2 regions of the Pantoea cypripedii genome follow, and region 2 is predicted to be linked to the other one. Evidence: predicted binding sites of a transcription regulator. Region 2 holds the regulator's gene; the other holds the start of a gene.
What was found. The regulator ArgR, encoded in region 2, controls arginine synthesis, uptake and breakdown. The targets are predictions, from matches to a motif close to ANTGAATAAAAATACANT.
Positions count from the first base shown of each region.

Region 1 (7,348 bases), 3.4 Mb from region 2:
GCAACGAACCTTTCCCCCAGGGGTTGAATGGGCAGGATCAGCTGCAACCGGGTGAACAGGCGCAGAGCTGGCAATTCACCCTGCCGCGCCTGAAGGGCAGCCCGGTGCAGGGCAGCTTCACCCTGATTGACGGCAAAGGAGGCTGGCGCGGGTTTATCGACTTCAGCGGCAAAGCACGGCGCATGGTCAGCCAGGTTGACTGGCTGTCCCCTGGGCAGGTGACGTTCCGTGTCGATAGCTGGATGGGAGAAGTACAGCCGGTGGTGACGCTGACGGAAAACAACCTGACCGGTTATATGCTGGTGGGTAACGTGCGTTATCCCACCGAGGGGAGCCTCCTGGCGCAGATGCCAGCGGGTATCGCTCCGTCACTGCCGACAACCCAGCAACTGAGCGACAATCTGTTGGGCGGCGAAGCGGCGCTGTGGGCAGAAAACGTCAACAGCCAGATTATTGATACCAAACTGTGGCCGCGTACTTTTGTCGTGGCCGAGCGGCTGTGGTCAGCCGCTGACGTGAACGACAGCGACAATATGTACCAGCGTCTGCGTGCTATCGATCGCTGGAGCACCGTGTCGGTAGGGTTGCAACAATACCGGCAGGCGGAGGTGCAGATGATGCGTCTGGCCAACAGTACCGATATCACCCCGCTGCGCGTGCTGAGCGAAGTGCTGGAACCGGCGCAATATTACACGCGCCAGCATCTGAAATTCCAGGCGGGGCACTACAACTATTTTGAACCACTGAACCGGCTGGCTGACGTGCTACCTGCGGAGAGTGAAGCGATACGTTTGCTGGATAAACAGGTTGATGCGTTGATTACCAACCGCGAAAACCATCAGGCCGCCAACGCCATTCGCCAGCAGTTACAACGCTGGCTGAGCAATTGCGACCGGGTAATGCCGCTGACGCTGCATAACTATCAGCTGCATGCGTTACAACCGCAGGTGCAGCAGGTGGCTGAGCTGAGTCGTATGGGGCTGGATTTAGTGGCGACGTTGCAGCGTAATCAGGCGTATGGTGCAGGCGAAGTGGCGCAGATGCAGGCAAAACTGGATGCGGCTGCACAGGTGCAGGATGAAACGGTGCTGGCTATGGTGCGACCACTGGAGAAACTACTGCGTTCTTTCAAATAATCACGGACGTAGCGGCGCGATTTATCGCGCGGATTTTTCTGGCATCGCGCGAAATCGCGCCGCTACGTGGGATCAACGACGAATCGCGATCGCTTCGATCTCAATCTTCACGTCTTTCGGCAGACGTGCCACTTCTACGCAGGAGCGTGCCGGGAAGCTGGCGTTATGCTCGGTGAAAAAGGCTTCATAGGTGGCGTTGACGGTGGCGAAATCGTTCAGATCTTTCACGAACACCGTGGTTTTTACGATATCGCCCACTTTCAGGCCAGCGGCTTCAACAATCGCCTTCACGTTTTCCAGCGACTGACGCGCCTGAGCGGAAACATCTTCTGCTACGGCACCGGTTTGCGGATCCACCGGAATCTGGCCGGAGGTGATGATCATGCTGCCGAGATCCACGCCCTGTACATACGGACCAATCGCTGCCGGTGCTTTTTCAGTACTGATTTCGCGAGACATTGTTTCTCCTTAAGAAAGTGCGCCGCCAGCCGCTGCCAGCGACGTGAAAATATCGACCCATTATAGGGACGATGCCGACGATTACCAGTGACCGAGCACCACGTGATGCGCGAACTCTTTCTCGCAATATTTGCACTTCAGATGCACTTCGTTATCGCGCTTTTTCACCGCAAAACTGGAGAACACCGGCTCGCTGCGGCTGATGCAGTTGCCGTTCGGGCAGGTGAGCACGCGCTCGATACGATCCGGTAACGTCGGGGCGATCTTCGCCACCACTTCATACTCGTCGATGCGGTTGACGGTGGCATGCGGCGCATACACCGCCAGCTGGTTGATTTGATCGTCGGTCAGGAAGGTGTTTTCGATCTTGATCAGATCCTTACGTCCCATTTCACCGGAAGGCAGATTCAAACCAATGGTGATGCGCTGATCGGTTTCCGTCAGGCGAAACAGCGACAGTAACTTAAAGCCAACCTGTGCCGGGATATGGTCAATCACCGTGCCGCGTTTGATGGCTTCAACCTGCAATTTGTTATCGTGTGTCATGCTGTTTTCCTCCTTACAGGGCCAGGTCGCGATTCAGGACCAGCGCCAGCAGCGCCTGGCGGGCGAAGATGCCGTTACCCGCCTGCTGGAAATACCAGGCGTGTGGCGTGCTATCGACGTCGGTGGTGATCTCATCAATGCGGGGCAGCGGATGCAGCACCTTCATATTGTCGCGTGCCCCTACCAGGTCGCTGGCGCGCAGAATGAACTGGGCCTTAACGTTGGCGTATTCCGACGGGTCGAGACGCTCTTTCTGCACGCGTGTCATATACAGGATATCCAGCTGCGGCAGCACTTCTTCGATGCTGTCATGACGTGACCAGCTGATGTTGCGTTCATCCAGCATATCGGTGATGTAAGACGGCATCGCCAGCGCATCAGGGGCGATAAAGAAGAAGCGGTTGCCGTCGAATTTTGCCAGCGCCTGAGTCAGGGAATGCACGGTACGGCCATATTTCAGGTCACCGACCATCGCCACATTCAGGTTATCCAGACGGCTCTGGGTTTCGCGAATGGTAAACAGGTCGAGCAGGGTTTGGGTCGGATGCTGGTTGGCACCGTCACCGGCATTAAGAATCGGCACGCCGCCGGAAAACTCGGTCGCAAGGCGAGCGGCCCCTTCCTGCGGATGGCGCATCACGATGGCATCAACATAGGTGCCAATCACCGAGATGGTATCGGCAAGCGTTTCACCTTTCTTACCGAGCGAAGTGTTGCTGCCGTCAGCAAAACCCACCACCGAGGCACCGAGGCGATGGATGGCGGTTTCGAACGACAGGCGGGTACGCGTCGAGGCTTCAAAGAAGCAGCTGGCAATCACGTTGTGCTTCAGCAGCTCTGGCTGTGGATGCGCTTTCAGCTGTGCAGCGGTATGCAGTACCAGCTCCAGCTCGTCGCGGCTGAGATCGTTAATAGAAATAATGTGCTTACGATATAGCGGGTTGGCCATAGCTCTCTCCTCTGCGCTGCCGGATGACGGACAAAAAAAGCCCCTGCTTAAGGGGCTTTTTTTGCGATCGATTGATGACGGAAAGAAACAGATGCGCCGCCAGCTTTCTGGCGTAATGGAGCGTCAAATTGTGCGCTGCGCTGTTGCATGCTTCCTCCCGGCAAATTGTGGCGCATTATACGCATTCACTGATTTGCATCAAGCAAAAATCGCGGCGAGGTAAACGTTTGCCCTGGCGGCTGTTACGGCTGCCCCAGCGTGGCGACCATCACCGCTTTGATGGTGTGCATACGGTTCTCTGCCTGATCAAATACGATGCTGTGCTCCGACTCAAACACGTCATTGCTGACTTCCATGCCGTCTTGCAGACCGTACTGCTCGGCCATCTGGTGTCCGAGGGTGGTTTGATCGTCGTGGAAGGCGGGCAGGCAGTGCAGGAATTTAACCTGCGGATTGCCGGTGAGCGCCAGCATCGCGCTGTTGACCTGATACGGGCGCAGCAGGGCGATACGATCGGCCCATACCGATTTGGCTTCGCCCATCGATACCCATACGTCAGTGTAGATGAAATCGGCACCCTGCACGCCTTCGGCGATATCTTCCGTCAGGGTAATTTTGCCACCGGTTTTCTGTGCCGCCACACGGCACTGCTCCACCAGTTGTTCTTCCGGCCAGCAGCCTTTCGGTGCCACCAGACGCAGATCCAGCCCGACCAGCGCTGCCGCTTCCAGCATGCTGTTGCCCATGTTGTTGCGGGCGTCACCGACGTACACCAGCGTCATTTCGCTCAGGGATTTTTGCGGCAGATGTTCCTGCATGGTGAGGAGATCCGCCAGCAGCTGCGTCGGATGGAACTCGGTGGTCAGCCCGTTCCATACCGGCACGCCAGCATATTCGGCAAGGGTTTCCACCAGCGCCTGGCCGTAGCCACGGTACTGGATGCCGTCATACATGCGTCCCAGCACGCGCGCGGTATCTTTCATCGACTCTTTATGGCCGATCTGGCTGCCGCTCGGGCCGAGGTAAGTGACGTTAGCACCCTGGTCGTAAGCGGCAACTTCGAAAGAGCAACGGGTACGGGTCGAGTCTTTTTCGAAGATGAGCGCGATGTTTTTACCTTTCAGGTACTGCGTTTCGCTGGCGTTTTTCTTTGCGTGTTTTAATTCACCGGCAAGACTTAACAGGTAATCAATTTCTGCTGGGGTGAAATCCAGCAATCTCAGGAAATGACGTTGATTCAGCTGACTCATACAGCTCTCCGTGTGATCATCATAAATGAATTAAAATTCAATCTAACCGTATGAATATGCATTTTCAACCCCGACGTTAAGAAACTTTGTGTTTTGAGTAGTGGCGCGCGAGGCAGTGTGGGAAAATAATTGCATTCATTGCCGAACATTTTGAGGACATCACCATGGCATACGAAGCATTGCTGGAAGAACAACGCGAAGAGACGCGGTTGATCATTGATGAATTACTGGAAGATGGCAGCGATCCGGATGCGCTCTACACCATCGAGCATCATCTCTCCTGCAACAATTTTGACTCGCTGGAAAAAGCAGCGGTTGATGCCTTCAAGCTGGGCTACGAAGTCACCGAGCCGGAGGAACTGGAGCTGGAAGATGGCAGCACGGTGATGTGTGTCGATATTCTGAGCGAAGCGGCGTTGAAACCCGAGCTGATCGATGCGCAGGTTGAGCAACTGGTGAACCTGGCGGGTAAATACAACGTCGATTACGACGGCTGGGGAACCTATTTTGAAGACCCGGATGCTGAAGACGAAGATGACGACGGCGACTTTATCGACGATGAAGACGACAACGGTGTGCGTCACTAAGGCTTAACGGGCGGCGCAGGCCGCCCGAACTCAATTCCCCGCAAGACAAAGACAACCGATGAATTACGCCCCGCTGTTAGAACCTATCCATCAGTTTCTGCATTGCCGCACGCCGCAGGCGTGGATTGATGAAGCGCGCAAACCAGAAAATCTGACGTTGCTGCTGACCGATCATATGGTATGCGAGTTGAAAGCGGCACAAACCGCCGTCTGGCTGATTCGCAAATATGTCGCGGATAAGCCCAGTGGTGACGCCATTCTGGCGTGGCTACAGCCTTATGAAGATTTCATCTTTGGTGAAAATCACGACAGCAACTTTATCAACGCCCATAAGAATCTGACCAAAAGTATCATCGTGCGTAATGAACTGCCGTGGGCGGATGATTTGGTGGAAAAGATGGTGCTGCTGATCAAAGAAGAGCTGCATCATTTTTATCAGGTATGGGAAATCATGCAGGCGCGCGATCTGCCGTATCGCAAAATCACCGCCAGCCGCTACGCGAAGGGATTGCTGCGTGAAGTCACCACACATGAACCGGATACGCTGGTGGATAAGCTGATTTGTGGCGCTTACATTGAAGCGCGTTCCTGCGAACGTTTTGCCAGCCTGGCACCGTATCTGGATGAGCAACTGGAGAAATTCTACATTTCCCTGCTGCGTTCAGAAGCACGTCATTACCAGGATTATCTGGCGCTGGCGGCGCAGATATCGCCGAAGGATATCGCACCACGCGTACGCGCCATTGGTGAGGCAGAAGGGCGGTTAATCAGCGAACCGGATACGGAGCTGCGTTTTCATAGCGGTGTACCGACCTTCTGACGTAGCGGCGCGATTTATCGCGCAATGTTTTTGGCGCGTGTACAAACCCGCGCGATAAATCGCGCGGCTACAGGGTCCGTAGCATCCGTACTTCGCAATCCACATGCCCGGTGCAGCCCAGCGCTTCTTCAATCAGCGTAAAACCGAGCGATTCATATAACTTAATGGCACGCGTCAGGCTGCCGGTGGTTTCCAGATAACAGCGGCGAAACCCCTGCTGGCGCGCATAATCCATCGCGCGCAGTGCCAGATCACGCGCCAGGCCAAAGCCGCGCACTTCCGGCATAAAGTACATCTTTTGCAATTCACAAATATCTGGCGCACTGCATGCCAGTGGTGCCACGCCGCCCCCGCCCAGCACCTTGCCCTGATGCTCGACAATCCAGTAGGCGCTGTTCGTTTCGCTATACAACTCAAACAAACGATCCAGGTTGGGATCGGACACGGTATAGCCTTTGTCTGCGGTCAGACCGAACTCGGCAGACACCGCGCGAATCACCTGCGCAATCAGCGGATTATCGGCAGCAGTAATCGGGCGCACCTGAAGATTCAGTGGGGTGACGGTGGTCATTATCATCTCATCCGATATAAAAAAGCCGGGCAGTGCCCGGCTTCGGTTAAGCAGTTGGCCTGAAACGCTTACAATGCCGCAATCACGCCCTGCTGTTCAATCAGTTTTGCTTTCGATTGTTCCAGCTCTGCTGCACGCTCGCGCTCCTTCGCCACCACCGCTTCCGGTGCGCGGGCGACAAAGCCTTCGTTCGCCAGCTTGGTCTGGATCTTCTCGATCTCAACATCAAGCTTGGTCAGCTCTTTAGCCAGACGATCCAGCTCCGCGTCTTTGTTGACCAGATCCGCCATCGGGATCAGCAGCTCCGCGCCTTCAACGATCTTGGTCACCGATACCGGGCCTTTCTCGCCCGCAGGCAGAATGGTCAGGCTTTCCAGGCGCGCCAGACGCGACAGGAAGTTGCGGTTCTCTTCCACGCGACGCAGCGCCGCAGGGGAGCAATCACGCAGCAGCACATCCAGCGGCTTGCTCAGTGCGATGTTCATTTCGGCACGGATATTACGTACCGCGACAATCGCCTGCTTCATCCACTCGATATCCGCTTTGGCCACGGCATCTTCTTTCGCCGCATCGTACTGCGGGAACGGTTGCAGCATGATGGTATCGTCGCTGATATTTTTCAGGCCTTTGACACGCTGCCAGATGGTTTCGGTGATAAACGGAATAATCGGGTGCGCCAGGCGCAGCAACGCTTCCAGCACGGTGACCAGCGTATTACGCGTGCCGCGCAGTTCCGCTTCGCTGCCGCTGTTCATCACTGGCTTGGTCAGCTCCAGATACCAGTCACAGAACTGGTTCCAGGTGAAGTCGTACAGCAGGTTCGCCGCGATATCGAAACGATAGCTGTCCAGCGCTTCACGATAGGCTTTCACCGTGCTGTTGAACTCGGTCAGGATCCAGCGATCCGCCAGCGACAGCTTCATTTCGCCGCCGTTCTGACCACAATCCTGATCTTCGGTGTTCATCAGCACAAAGCGGCTGGCGTTCCACAGCTTGTTACAGAAGTTGCGGTAGCCTTCCAGGCGCTTCA
Region 1 is NZ_MLJI01000001.1:613,347-620,694, forward strand. Features, by position in the region: gene HA50_RS02765 (beta-N-acetylhexosaminidase) at 1-1,136, shown strand, start outside; gene ridA (2-iminobutanoate/2-iminopropanoate deaminase) at 1,209-1,595, opposite strand; gene pyrI (aspartate carbamoyltransferase regulatory subunit) at 1,677-2,141, opposite strand; gene pyrB (aspartate carbamoyltransferase) at 2,155-3,090, opposite strand; gene argF (ornithine carbamoyltransferase) at 3,333-4,340, opposite strand; gene rraB (ribonuclease E inhibitor RraB) at 4,505-4,927, shown strand; gene miaE (tRNA isopentenyl-2-thiomethyl-A-37 hydroxylase MiaE) at 4,986-5,747, shown strand; gene HA50_RS02800 (GNAT family N-acetyltransferase) at 5,815-6,318, opposite strand; gene HA50_RS02805 (valine--tRNA ligase) at 6,387-7,348, opposite strand, start outside.
Region 1: the regulator ArgR is predicted to act here: its motif matches at 4,365-4,382, upstream of argF (ornithine carbamoyltransferase).

Region 2 (7,348 bases):
ATAACCCGATGAAGTTCGAGTTCAACGTGTTTCTCGATAACGCACTCGGTCAGGTCATTGGCTGTTTTGTGGCGATGATGGTGATTCTGCTGATTCGCGATAAATCGAAAGAGCGTACCGGACGTAAGCTGCTCAACCGCTTTATGTATGCGGCTGTGTCGGCCATGACCACCAACCAGGCACGTCGCCGGGAGAACCATCTGCCCGCGCTGTATCAGCAATTGTTCCTGCTGCTCAACCTGTTCCCCGGTGATATCAATAAATATCGTATCGCCCTGACGTTGATTATCGGTCATCAGCGCTTACGTAACGCAGAAGTCCCGATCAATGCGGATCTGTCGGCTTACCACCGTCAGCTGCGCGCCACTGCCGACCAGGTTATTTCGACACGTAGCGATGATAAACGACGCGTCTATTTTGAGCGGCTATTGCAGGAGCTGGATATCTACCAGGAAAAACTCCAGCAATATGCGGCACCAGGCAGCGTGACCGAGCCAGTGAAACGGTTAGCCGCGATGTTGAGCAAGTACCGCAACACATTGATTCAAATCTAAAACGGGCCGCCGCGTTTATCGCGCGGCCCGCTGTCACAAAACCCCCGGATAATGCCATCTATACTTTCCTGACAGGATGCAAACTGGCAGGCGGAGCAGGATGTCCCCCTTCTTTTGCAACGACACAATCATTTCAACGCTTTAATCAGCAGTGGCACAGAGAGGATCGTCATGATGAGAATCGAACGTTTTGATTTCGATGAAATCGTCGATCAGGCGCATTTTTTCCGTCAGTTCAGTGACCGTTTTGCGCTGGCGGATTTAGCGATTATTGATCTGGACGATCTCTGGGAAGCGGTGACTGGCGATCAACTGCCGTTGCCGCTGGAGATTGAATTTATTCACTTAGGAAAGGGACAGAAGCGCCGTTATGGCGCGTTGATTCTGTTGTTTGATGAAGCAGAAGAGGAGCTGGAAGGCCAGCTCCGCTTTAATGTGAAGTAACAACAAAAAAGGGCCCCGGCGAGCGGGGCCAAAGGGTTCGTCAAGCAGTTGACGAGGAATTACTTATACAGTTCAGCAGTGACGTGGTAGGTGTCATTCTGATTGTTTTCAATGATGCGGTAGTGGCTGGCACCCTGAGCATCCGCTTTGGCTGACAGCTCCTGACGGATATTCATCTGGTCGCCATCACGACCACTTACGCTGATGGTTTGGTTCAGCGGTTGCAGATTCATGCTGTCTGCCTGTTCGTTAGTGATCAGGTTGGCAGCGCTGGCACCGAAAGAAAGAACGGAGGCCAGGCTCAGAACTGCGATAGATAATTTGGTTTTCATGATTCACTCTCCTGAATTTTGTCTGGCAACCTGAGCGCAACTGCGTCTCAAATGGGCTGCCTTTCATGCTCATCTTGTTTCAGCAAACTTATTTATAAAGCTCAGCGGTAGCGTGATAGGTGTTGTCATTACGCGCTTCGATGACGCGGTAAGCTTTAGCACCTTGCTGGTCTGCTTTTTCACTCAGCTGCTGATGGATATCCATCGGCGAACCGGCGGTGCCGCTGACACTGATGGTGCCGGCCGGTTGCAGATTCATGGCCTGATCGGCATTGATAGAATCTGCGGCGAAAGCACCAAATGACAGGGCGGATAGAACGCTCAGGGTTGCGATAGTAGTTTTAACTTTCATGATTATTTCCTCGTCTTTTGTTTTTCTCTTTTTATTCACTGTGATTTGCATCACGAAAAGAAGTATAGATCTAATCACCCATGAAATTAATATTCAGCTAATAATGTTTGGTTGTTATTCTTTATCCTTATGACAACTTTTAATAACTGAGAGTTATAAAAACCGCCTGGTTTCTGTCCATTCACTGTTAATTACATGTAAAAACAAGGGGCTATGTCATTTTATCTTTCTGTGCGAAATATCCCGGTTGATCCAGCTGGCTGATACGCATTGAGTGGGCAATACAGCTGATGTTGGTATGTAAAGCAGTGTAAAATAGCGCGAAAGGTTAAGCAGGCCAAAAGGTCCTACCAATCATCCAGGGGAGTGAGAACGGGTGGGAATATGCTTAATGCATTGTTTGCTGGGTGTTTTGGCTTAAGCGCGGCGGCAGAAGGGGAGATAGCAGGATTGTTACCGGCAGGTAATCTGCCGGTAGCAGGCAGGGTTTTATAGTTCTTGTTCGAATAAAACCAGGATAGCGTCGTGCAATTGCTTCACGGTAAAGCTACGCGCGGGGGTAATAAAGATGGTGTCATCACCGGCGATGGTGCCGAGGATGCCTTCAGCCTTGCCGAGAGAATCCAGCAGGCGGGCAATCAGCTGTGCAGCGCCAGGGCTGGTATGAATCACCACCAGCGCATCGTTATAGTCGATATCCAGCACCAGGTTTTTCAGCGGGCTGGTGGTGGTGGGGACACCCAATTCGGCTGGCAGACAATACACCATCTCCATTTTCGCGTTGCGGGTACGCACCGCACCGAACTTAGTCAGCATACGAGAAACTTTTGACTGGTTGATATTCTCGAAGCCGTCTTCCTGCAGCGCCTGCACAATTTCGCCCTGAGAGCTGAATTTCTCTTCTTTCAATAGGGCCTTGAACGCCTTGATCAGGTCGTCCTGTTTAGATGGGTTTCGCATAGGTTACCAATAAAAAGAGGGATGCATCAGGCAACAGGCCCGTAGCAGATAAATTATTATGCATTTAAATGAATTTTTATGCAATAAACCAGGTGAGAATTTCGCCGGGACAACCCGCGGGGCGGCGATCATAACAGAGATTTCCCGCTGCACCAAAATCGCGGGGTGACACGCAAAAGCGAAGGTTGCAATGTTGTTATATTATTGATGTGGTAACAACAAAATGACTGATCATTGCCGACCCTTGTCTTCTGGCTGCGACCTATGATCATTCAGGCGACTTCTGAAGTGTGGATGTCTCGGGAGCCGAATTGCGGCGTCAGTGTTTATAGCGCGACAGGCCTTGTCGCTATCGCCTGAGAAGTTGATTACACTCGTAACCTGATGGAAACCCGGCATATCTCTGCCCCACCTTAATAAGGAGTCCAGGATGAAAGTTGCCGTTCTCGGTGCCGCTGGTGGTATTGGCCAGGCGCTTGCACTGCTGCTCAAGACCCAATTACCCGCAGGTTCAGCTCTCTCGCTCTATGACATCGCCCCGGTAACGCCGGGTGTGGCTGTGGATCTCAGCCATATTCCCACCGCAGTGAAAGTTGAGGGTTTCAGTGGTGAAGATGCCACGCCCGCACTGAAGGGAGCCGATGTGGTGCTGATCTCCGCCGGAGTGGCACGTAAACCCGGCATGGATCGCGCCGACCTCTTTAACGTTAACGCAGGCATTGTCCGCAACCTGATTGAACAGGTGGCGAGCACTGCACCAAAAGCCCTGATTGGCGTTATCACCAACCCGGTTAACACCACGGTCGCGATTGCGGCGGAAGTGCTGAAGAAAGCCGGGGTATACGATAAAAACCGCCTGTTTGGTGTCACCACCCTGGATATTATTCGCGGCAATACTTTTGTTGCGGCGTTGAAGGGCAAACAACCGGGCGAGATTGACGTGCCGGTGGTGGGTGGCCATTCGGGCGTCACTATTCTGCCGCTGCTATCGCAGGTAAAAGGCGTCAGCTTCAGCGAGCAGGAAGTCGCGGATTTGACCAAACGGATCCAAAACGCCGGTACCGAAGTGGTGGAAGCCAAGGCAGGAGGCGGTTCTGCGACGCTGTCGATGGGACAAGCAGCCGCGCGCTTTGGTCTGTCGCTGGTGCGCGCCATGCAGGGCGAAGCCAATGTGGTGGAATGTGCTTATGTGGAAGGGGATGGTGAATACGCCCGATTCTTCTCACAGCCGCTGCTGCTGGGCAAAAACGGCATCGTTGAGCGGCGACCGCTCGGGCCGCTCAGCGCTTTTGAGCAGCAGGCATTGACCGGTATGCTGGATACGCTGAAAAAAGATATCGCCCAGGGCGAGGAGTTTGTGAAGTAACCTGCAGCGGCGCGATTTATCGCGCCGCAACTTTTACAACCCACCTGATTTAAAATTCCGTGCCGCAGGTGCGCCGTTACTGGCCGGTGTCTTCTTGCCCAGCGTTTCCATACGTACCTGGAAAGGCGGGAAGGGCATTTCAATGCCGTGCGCAGCGAAACCATGCAGAATCAACTGATGCAGCTCATGGCGCAGCGGCATGCGATGTCCCATTTCGGCAGCGTAAACGCGCAGCTCAAACAGCTGAATCCCCTGCTGTAAATCGACAAGGAAAACATCCGGTGCGGGCATATCCAGCACATAGGTACAGCGCTCTGCCGCCTGTTTAAGCAGGTTTGTCACTTCGTCGCTGTTCACCCCGGCGGGGGCTGGAATAGTCAGCACGACGCGTGTCACCGAGTCGGACAGCGACCAGTTAACGAACTGCTCAGTGATAAAGGCCTTATTCGGCACGATGATTTCTTTGCGATCCCAGTCGGTAATGGTGGTCGCTCGGGTATTAATACGCGTGATACTGCCGGTGAGATCGCGGATGGTGACGGTATCGCCAATACGAATCGGCTTCTCGAACAGGATGATCAGGCCGGAAATAAAGTTGGCAAAGATTTCCTGTAAACCAAAACCAAGACCCACACCGAGCGCGGCGACCAGCCATTGTAACTTCGCCCATTCGATACCAATCATGGAGAAGCCAATCAGGCCACCGATCAGCATCAGCACATATTTGGTCAGGGTGGTGATGGCATAACCAGTACCGGGCGTCAGATTCAGGTGCTGTAACAGCGCCAGTTCCAGCAGCGCTGGCATGTTACGTACCAGCTGGGTAGTGATAATCAGCACCAGTATGGCGATCAGGACTGAGCCGAGGGTAATCGGCTGGATGCTCTCCACCCCCTGAATCGTGGTACTGACATCCCACAGGCGGATATTTTCCAGAAAACCGAACGCCGAGTGAATTTCTGACCACAGCACAATCACCGACACCAGCGCAATTAATGTCAGAAGGGAGCGCACCAGACGCAACGACTGGGCGCTGATGGCGTCGAGATCGATAATCGGTTCATCCGCTTCTGGCGCTTCGCTACTCCCGGCGGGCTGGTCCTTCTCCTCTTCGCTACGAGCGCGGTTTGCCAGCATATCGGCACGGCGCTGACGGGCGCGGTCAAAAGCGATGCGACGACGCTGAATCAGCATCCAGCGGCGGATAATGTGGTAAATCACCAGCAGGAAGAACCAGATGCCAACGGACGTTTCCAGACGCGCCAGCAACGCCTGCGCAGTCGCCAGATAGCCGATGCAGGAGGCAAAGGCGGCGACCAGCGGGATGGCGATCATCAGGTTCCACAGGATGCGATTGACGAAGTTATCGCCGTTACCTTCTTTATCCAGGTACAGCGGAATCCCTGCACGTTTCAGGCTGACGGTGACGATGCTCAATGCGCCGCAAATCAGGATGAAGCACAGCCGTCCCAGTGTTGATGAGAACTCACGGTCCTCCAGATTGGCGAAGGCAATCAACAGCATGATCAGCGGCACAATCAGGCCGACGCTGAGTGAGTAATAACGCATCGCGCGCGCCACCCGCGTATGCGGCCAGCGGAAATGCACCACAAACAGGCCGTTTGGGCGGGCAAACGAGGCACTGATCATAAATGCCCACAGCAGCGGCAATGTGGCGGTAATACCGTCGCCAATCGCTACCGCTATGGGGTAGGGCCAGGCCTCCTGCAAGCCATAACCCAGTGCGGCCCAGAGTACCGGTATCGGCACGGCCACCAGAATTGACCAGAACACCGTGCGCAGCGTCAGGCTGAATTGATCCTGTGTGACCTTGCCGACTTTGCTGGCGGCACGCGCCAGAAACGCATGGTAATGACGGCGTGTGCTGATGCTGAACCCCACCAGTAACAGCGCACCCAGGATGGGCAGCACCGTTTCTTTGCTGGTAAACATCATGGCCAGCGCTTTACCTAACTGGCCCAGCGTATCGAGCGACAGCAGGCGTCCCAGCGACTGCGCCACATCCACCGGGAAATTCAGGTCAACGGTACTGACGTCAGCCGTCCAGAACAGATAGCGATGCGTGGCGTCGCGCACTTCAGCGAGCGCATCCTGCAACTGGGTATTGGAGACTTTAAGTTTGGTGATTTCCAGAATCAGCGTATCGCAGCCGGAAATTAATGAGTTGAGTAATTCACGCTGGGTTTTCAGCTGCGCTTCGAGGATGCGGCTCTGTTCGCTGGTAAAAGGTGTGCCATCATCCTGCTTCTCTTTACGCAGCGACTGCTGGCGCTCAAGCAAATCTTCATACCGCAGCCGTTGGACGCGCAACTGGCCCATCTCGTTGTCGATCTGCTGCGATTTCGGCACATCCGGCAGACGCGCAACCTGGGCACGTAGCGCTTCGCCCAGCAGGTTCGAGGCACCCAGCCATTGTGATTGCTCGCGCAGGGTGCTTAGCGCCTGGCGTACCTGCAAGGTCTGATTGGTCGACAGTCGCTGTTGCGAAGCGACCAGATCCATCCGTTGTGCCTGCTGATTAAGGTCGGCAGACAATTCACGGTTTACCCGGAATTGATCGCTGATGATGCTGGGCAAATCGCCACTGTTTTCCGCCAGTTGTTCGGTACGCTCCAGCGCTTGCTCAGCCTCACGCTGACGTTGGTTATTCAGCTGATTACGCAGCGCCTGGAGATAGTTATCCAACTGGGTCGCCTGGCGCTGATGTATTTCGGCGCGCATCCGCGCCAGTTCCTGGCGATTATTGGCGGAGAGCTGAGCCAGCTCCAGTTCATCCACACGGGCTTTATTGGCGGCGTTTTCCGCCTGACGTGCGTAAATCTGTGCCTGGGCTTGCGGCGTTGTGGCTGCTGCGGCTCCCTGTACACGGCGATCGCTCTCGGTCATTGCGCGGCGTGCTTCGGTTTGCTGCTGCGGTAACTGCGACAGCGAATCGCTGATTTCACGCGCCCGGTCCTGTTCCTGCTGAGCCTGGCGTCCCTCTTCCAGCAACTGACTGCTAACCTGCAAAATCTCCTGATCCAACTCGGCGCTGCTCATATTACTGCGCACGGCTTTGCTGGTATCAGTCAGACTGGCGAGTTGCTGGCGCAGTTCCCGCGCCAGTCGCGGGAAGTCATCAATCACCTGCTGATATTGCTTCGTGCGTTCCAGGGAGTCATCACGTTCAGCAAGAAAATTGAGGGCTGTTTCCAGCGTCTGAATTTGTTCGGTTTGAGAGGGGGAACTTTTCGCGGATTTGGCCGCGTCCAGTTCCTGCTTCAGGTCGCTGGCCACCGGGACAGTGGCAGCGAAAGCAGTGCTGCTGAACCACAGGCTC
Region 2 is NZ_MLJI01000001.1:3,985,666-3,993,013, reverse strand. Features, by position in the region: gene aaeB (p-hydroxybenzoic acid efflux pump subunit AaeB) at 1-554, shown strand, start outside; gene HA50_RS18580 (barstar family protein) at 729-998, shown strand; gene HA50_RS18575 (YdgH/BhsA/McbA-like domain containing protein) at 1,058-1,330, opposite strand; gene yhcN (peroxide/acid stress response protein YhcN) at 1,419-1,682, opposite strand; gene argR (transcriptional regulator ArgR) at 2,172-2,642, opposite strand; gene mdh (malate dehydrogenase) at 3,073-4,008, shown strand; gene mscM (miniconductance mechanosensitive channel MscM) at 4,042-7,348, opposite strand, start outside.